One region of the Bacillus songklensis genome, then DNA from elsewhere that is predicted to be linked to it. Evidence: riboswitches for the same ligand, from Rfam matches in the RefSeq annotation. Region 1 holds a riboswitch; the other holds the start of a gene.
What was found. Region 1 has a riboswitch for ZMP and ZTP ahead of ACFOU2_RS19610 (phosphoglycerate dehydrogenase). Riboswitches for the same ligand answer to the same signal wherever they lie in the genome.
Positions count from the first base shown of each region.

Region 1 (3,680 bases):
GTTTTTCTATAAATGCAATTAGGATTGCTATTTACAAGTAACGTTTGTTCATACTCCATCTTATCCGGATGATTCTTTGGTGAAATAAGGCTTACTTTTTCTGGAATTGTGTAAACTGTTTTTAATTCGCTATAATCAAATGGTTCGGTGACAAAGGCGCCATCAATTTCTCCATAAACAACCTGTTCCAGCAGCATACTAGTTGTATCTGTTCTCACTTTCACATTAATTTGATGATGAACACTAAGGAAAGATGACAATATTCTAGGGACCTTTAGGGCAGAGATCGTTTGTGTGGCACCAATTACTAGACGTTCCTGCCATTTATCGGGATTGATTTTTATTTTTGCTTCATCCATTAACTGGAGAATCCGGTTAGCATAATCGAGTAAAATTTCCCCATCGCGAGTCAACGTTACTCCTCTATTATTTCGCTTAAATAATCTAACTCCTAATTCTTCCTCTAAATTTTTAATTCTTTGACTGATATTTGGTTGTACATATCCTAGTTTCTCAGCAGTTTTAGAGATAGAACGCAATACAGCAACATGTTTAAAGATGAATAAATCATGAGACTCCATAAGGTTCAATAGCCTCCTCTGATATCATTTAAAATGATACCACGCTAATTTCTAACTATTATACAGCTCTAATCCCTCAAAATATAATCAAAATAGTAAATAAAGCAAGGAAGGGTGATTAAAAATGGAACTAGCTAATAAGTCAATAATCATAACTGGTGCTGGAACAGGAGTAGGAAAAGCAACGGCATTAAAATTAGCAAGTGAAGGTGCAAAAGTCGTTATAAATTATAATAAATCCGCAAATGACGCAGAGGATGTTGTAAGACAAATTAAAGAACAAGGAGGTGCAGCATTTTCTTTTAAAGCCGACGTTGCAAAGGAAGAAGAAGTAATAAAAATGGTATCTAAAACGATTGAATTATATGGAACAGTCGATGGATTAGTCAACAATGCCAGTATTACCGCCCAAATCTCTATGGGCGATTTAAACTCAGTAACAGATAGAATATGGAACGAACTTTTTGATGTGAATGTAAAAGGTATGTTTCATTGTGTAAAGGCAGTCGTTCCTTACATGAAACAACAAGAATCAGGGGTTATTATAAACATGGGCAGCGTTGCAGGAGTGACAGGAATAGGTTCATCTATTCCATATGCTGCAACCAAGTCAGCCATACATGCAATGACAAGGTCATTGGCGATTGCTTTAGCACCGGAAATTAGAGTTAATGCAATTGCACCTGGGGCTGTGGATACAAGATGGTGGGCTGGTAATGAAGAGAAAATGTATAAGCTTGCCGGCAACATACCTCTTAAGAGGATATCAACACCTAATGATATTGCGGAATCCATTATTTTTCAAATGACTCAAAGTTCCATAACAGGACAAACATTTATAGTAGACAATGGACAGACTCTTTAAAACGTAGTAACAGCCTTTTACTAATTTACCATTAAATGATTGGTGAACCTTGCCATAAGTAAAGGAAAATTCTACTATATACTTCAGCCAAAGGAACTGAAATGGAATAACCTTTAAATGGAGGTTGAAGATTGCTGAAATATTTGATAATATAAAATAAATGAAAAGGCTATGTGTAACTGGCGAAACGCGGATAACCGTGAGGGAGCACATAGTGTCGCAGCCGTTCGCCTGGGCAGAGGTAAGGGAAGTATATCCCTTACCTCTTTCTGTTTATTAGGAGGGATAGCCCATACTGCTTTTATTATTGTAGTAAAGACAGGTTTTTACAAAATTTGAATGATGGCAAGTTCCCTTGCTTAACATCTTTTAAATTTAGGAATTTGAAAATGATCATAACTAAAAAGAGGAGAGAACAATATGAGCACAATCATTTTAGACAAAGTGAAAACAATCAAAACGTTAAATAATATTGCAGAAAGCGGGCTGAATGTATTCAATAAGGATAACTTTACAATCGACAATGATAGTGAAAATCCTGATGCCATTGTTGTTCGCAGCTTTAACATGCATACAATGGAATTCGGCAATAATTTAAAAGCAATCGCCCGGGCCGGGGCGGGTGTCAATAATATTCCGGTCGATAAATGTACAGAGCAAGGAATTGTTGTGTTTAATACTCCAGGTGCTAATGCGAATGCTGTAAAAGAAATGGTTCTTACCACATTAATGGCTTCATCCCGTAACCTTTTTGACGGTGTGGCCTGGACAAAGACGTTAGAAGGTGAAGGCGAACAAATTCCAAAGCTTGTAGAAGCGGGAAAGAAGCAATTTGTTGGAAAAGAAATTAAAGGAAAAACTCTGGGGGTAATCGGTTTAGGTGCGATCGGTGCGCTTGTAGCGAATGATGCGCTTGATTTAGATATGGACGTGATCGGGTTTGACCCGTTCATCTCTGTCGATACAGCTTGGAACTTGTCCCGCAATGTACAGCGCGCTATGACGATTGAACAGTTGTTTGCTGAATCAGATTATATTACTGTACACGTCCCGTTAACCGATGACACGAGAGGAATGTTTAACCAAGAAACATTTAGCATCATGAAGCCGGGCGTTCATATTTTGAATTTCTCACGCGGTGAGCTTGTGAATGAAATAGATATGGCAGTGGCACTTGAAGATGGAATAGTCGGTAAGTATATTACAGACTTCCCGAATGAAAATGTATTGAAAATGAAAAATACCGTTTCAATCCCGCATCTTGGTGCCTCCACAAAAGAGTCAGAGGAAAACTGTGCCATTATGGCGGCTCGCCAGGTGAAAGACTTTTTAGAAACTGGAAACATCAAAAACTCAGTGAATTTCCCGAATGCTTCCCTTCCTTATACAGGAAAGCGACGTGTGGCCGTTTTCCACCAAAACGTTCCAAACATGGTTGGGCAGATCACATCGGCTATATCAAGCTATCATTTGAACATCGCCGACATGGTGAACAGAAGCCGAGGGGGATACGCGTATACGATGATTGACATTGACAATAAAGTAAACGGCGATATCATTCCTGGTTTGGAGGAAAAAATCAGCCAAATCGAAGGCATCGTTACAGCTCGTATTATTTAATTGAATAGGTGAAATTAGTTGAACAGTATCATCTTGCTATAAAGCGGCAGGATTCGATTTTAAATTGTATTATACAAAGCCGGGGAATTGTTATGTTCCTCGGCTTTTTAATGATAGTGATTGAAATAATTTTCGATTAATTAAGCTCCGAATTCATTTTCCACAGATATTAATTTATAACAGCCTTCTAATTCACTGTTTTGCCCTGTCATAAGATCACTAATCATCGTGATGGTACCATGCTGCTTTACTTCTACCTTTTGCACACATTAATTTATCCCGGGAATACAATGATTGAAAAAATAGTAGAGGGTGGATAAATATGCCCATTTCGTTTCCTGTTAACATTAAAACCGTTAAAATCAGCAGCGGGACGGATAAAACAGTCTTTTATCCCCAAGTAATCGGGATGGAACATCAAGAATTGGAAAGGTCAATAAATCGGAGAATTGTCCATCAAACACAGCAGCTCATCAATCAACAAGTCGGGAATATGCCCACAACGGTGGAAGAAATGATTGGATCGTATGAAATTAAAAACAATCAACGTCAAGTTCTGAGCTTATCACTCTCCAATTATACTTATCATTACCATGCCGCCCATGGAATGACAT
Region 1 covers NZ_JBHRZT010000072.1:157,908-161,587, forward strand. Annotated here, with positions in the region: gene ACFOU2_RS19600 (LysR family transcriptional regulator) at 1-581, opposite strand, end outside; gene ACFOU2_RS19605 (SDR family NAD(P)-dependent oxidoreductase) at 706-1,446, shown strand; ZMP/ZTP riboswitch at 1,612-1,690, shown strand; gene ACFOU2_RS19610 (phosphoglycerate dehydrogenase) at 1,867-3,066, shown strand; gene ACFOU2_RS19615 (hypothetical protein) at 3,207-3,332, opposite strand; gene ACFOU2_RS19620 (DUF3298 and DUF4163 domain-containing protein) at 3,389-3,680, shown strand, end outside.

Region 2 (3,680 bases), on a different contig from region 1:
ATGAAAAAATAAATAATTATATTAAAATAACCTTTTTCCACTAAATAAAACAATCCTATCGCCGTTAATGAAGAGCCTGTATAACCAGCATAAAATACCAGCACTCTCGCAAACCGAGAATTGATCCTTGTTATCGCTAGCCCTGAAGCATCACTGTGTAATGAAATTTTGTGTGCTATCCTTCCGCTTAAACAAGCCGCACAAATTACATGAAACACCTCGTGAAGCAGCGTGTTGCAAAGGGCAATATAAACTCCTAGAACAGGTATCCGGCTGATAACCAATGCTATAGCCATATATACATATATGAGCGTAATACTTTCCACTGTTTATTCTCCTTTGAGTTTTTTACATTATACATTTTTTAAGAGCTAATTTAAATGTGTCTACTAACTTGTTCCTTACATAGCTGTTCACCATGCCGGCTGCATAAGAACAAACCTGCGCTAAAAGATATTGGACATAACGAGATACCTTTTCACTCTCTCGTTCGACCCTATGGCTGTCCTGAAGAATATATAACGGACGACCCTTTGCTTCATCATAAATTCTTCCGATATACTCACCGATCACTCCCAGCATAATGAGAACCACCCCATTAAAGAAAAGCATAGTCATTAGAAGGGAAGACCAGCCGGTGACGGTCGAGTCGGTAAATAGTTTCAGGTACAAAACAACGAACATCCAGATTACACTTGCAAATGAAAGAAGGACGCCTAAGAGACTCGCCATTTTTAACGGCTTATAGGAGAAAGAAGTAATCCCATCCATCGAGAAATGGAGCATCTTCTTGAGCGGATACTTCGTCTCTCCCGCCAGGCGTTCGTCCCGCTCGTATTCAATGGCGGTTTGTTTAAACCCCACCCAGCTGACAAGCCCGCGGACAAAGCGGCTTCTTTCCTTCATGTTCACTAATTGACCGCACACCTTGCGGTCAATCAAGCGTGCAAAGCAGGGTCAGACCCTCCAAATCCCGTTGCGATAAAGTCCCATTTTAATTTCGTCTCCGATTTTTGTCTGAGTATAAAGATATTTTCTTAATTCGCCGACAGTGCTTACTTTAGTGCCATTGATAGATATAATTACATCCTTTACTTGAAGTCCGGCCTCTGCTGCAGGTGAAGATGGCTCTACAGTTGTAATGATCACTCCTTCTGTTAGATCCTCGGGCAGACTTAACTGTCCTTGCTGAATGTATTGGGACAAGTCGCTAATATTTTGCAGCCCTACACCAAGGTACGGTCTTTTTACTTCGCCGTATTGTAATAGGTCTTCTACAATCGGTGTCACATACTGGCTATCTATTTTTAATACAGCTAAGTCTGTTAACGGGTCGGCACCGACGATTTGTGCGTCAATTCTTTTTAGATTAATTTGCTTCGATGCGGCCAGCGATCCAACCGATTGAATCGCTTTTTCCACGGGAGGCCGAAAATCAAATTTCACGTTGTCTGGCAAATGCCCGGGTAATGGGAATCATCGCCTTTTTCGACATCAAATAACTAATAAACAGGGCACCCCGAAAAATAGAACGGCTAATCCCACCAGAATCATCAGAAGCAACTTGAATAGTCGATAAGCAAATGAAATATCTTTTCCGATATAAAGCATTCCGATGAATTGACCTTTGTAGAAAATTGGACGGCCGGCTATCATGAGATGAATTTCATGACGCTCCGGGGGTGGACGCAGCTCATCAATTTCAAACGGTTTGACGAGATAATCATCCGCTCCCGAATCCAACCCTTCTATACGGTCTTCAACGGCATCTTTTGCTGTCAACATAAGAATCGCTCCCGAATACCCCTCTTTGCGCAAGCGCCGGCATACTTCCACTCCGTCTCCGTTGGGCATCATCCAATCCAGAATTAACACGTCATCGTGCGGTATATACATGCCTGTACCTTTGTTACTTTAATCTTCAAAAATGAAAAAACGGTGAAAATCAATCAGGGAATAACAAGTTTTTTATTCATACATTGAGAAATAAGAAAAAGCAGAGGTGTGATTTACTTCTGCATGAATATCAAACACATCTTCTTGGCATTATGTTTCATTTATTTCAATATAACGATTGGTTGAATGCAAACATTTTTTAAATAACACTTTTTAGATTTCACAAGTAAAATCATGTTATTTTTCATAAAATATTGTTAATTGCGAAATAATATTATATACTAACAAATGATATATCACACAAATATTAATCCTATATGTAACTGGCGCAACATGGAGTACCATGAGGGAGCATATAGGTTCATGAGCCGCGCGCCTGGGCAAGCACTTGATTTTTTAATCAAGTGCTTTTTATTTTCCTAATTTTAAAAAAAGGAGTAGATATGCATGAATAATATGCAGAGAAAAATGGGAACTTTTGCCCTAACTATGACTGGTCTTGGTTCCATCATTGGCTCAGGATGGTTATTTGGAGCCTGGAAAGCTGCACAAATTGCCGGCCCGGCAGCTATCTTTTCTTGGATTATCGGTATGGCGGTTATCTTATTGATTGCTTTGTCTTATGCAGAGCTTGGCACCATGTTTCCAGAAGCCGGAGGAATGGTAAAGTATCCTCAATATTCACACGGCTCATTTGTTGGATTTCTGGCAGCGTGGGCAAACTGGATCGCGATCGCTTCCACTATTCCTGTTGAAGCGATCGCTTCCGTTCAATATATGAGTACATGGCCTTGGGAATGGGCAAATTGGACACATTCACTCGTAAAAAATAATGTATTGACATTCAAAGGTTTACTTATCGCATCTATGCTGCTTCTAGTATATTTTTTCTTAAATTATTGGACTGTTAATCTTTTTGCAAAAGCCAATTCATCCATTACAGTATTTAAGCTTATTATTCCAGGCATCGCAGCCGGCGCTTTACTATTTGCAGGTTTCCACGGAGAGAATTTTACAAGCACAAACGGTGTGGCTCCATACGGTTGGGCAAGTGTATTAACGGCTGTCGCAACCTCTGGAATTGTCTTTGCTTTTAACGGATTTCAAAGTCCGGTAAATATGGCCGGTGAAGCCAAAACACCAAACCGTTCTATTCCAATTGCAGTCATTGGTTCTATTCTCATCGCAACTGTCATATATGTTCTTTTGCAAATTGCTTTTATTGGTGCAGTAGACCCGTTCCTGCTTGTAAAAGGATGGAGTCACCTTAACTTTAATTCTCCATTCGCCGATTTGGCGATTGCACTTGCTTTCAATTGGCTGGCAATTTTGCTGTATGCGGATGCATTTGTTTCCCCGTCCGGTACAGGAACGACTTATACCGCCACCACAGCACGGATGATTTATGGAATGCAAAAGAACGGATATTTGCCTCCTGTTTTCGGAACTGTCCACCCTGTTTATGGCGTTCCGCGTGCGGCGATGTTTTTGAATTTAGGCATATGCTTTCTCTTTTTGTTTTTGTTTCGGGGTTGGGGGGTACTGGCTGAAATTATTTCTGTGGCAACATTGATTTCTTATATAATGGGACCTGTCGCACTCATGACGTTGCGGCGTACTGCTGAACATTTCCACCGGCCGTTCTATCTTAAAGGGGCATCTTTCATTGCGCCTTGCGGATTTATTTTTGCATCTCTTACTTTATATTGGGCTCGTTGGCCGCTGACAGGAGAAGTATTATTCATTATGATTATTGGGTTGCCATTATATTTTTATTATCAGGC
Region 2 covers NZ_JBHRZT010000052.1:83,437-87,116, forward strand. Annotated here, with positions in the region: gene ACFOU2_RS11670 (M50 family metallopeptidase) at 1-326, opposite strand, end outside; partial or broken gene ACFOU2_RS11675 (glycosyltransferase) at 460-945, opposite strand; gene ACFOU2_RS11680 (S1C family serine protease) at 958-1,446, opposite strand; partial or broken gene ACFOU2_RS11685 (response regulator) at 1,690-1,878, opposite strand; ZMP/ZTP riboswitch at 2,206-2,285, shown strand; gene ACFOU2_RS11690 (APC family permease) at 2,344-3,680, shown strand, end outside.
Region 2: it holds a riboswitch for ZMP and ZTP, as region 1 does, so the genes downstream of both, ACFOU2_RS11690 (APC family permease) here and ACFOU2_RS19610 (phosphoglycerate dehydrogenase) in region 1, are expected to answer to the same signal.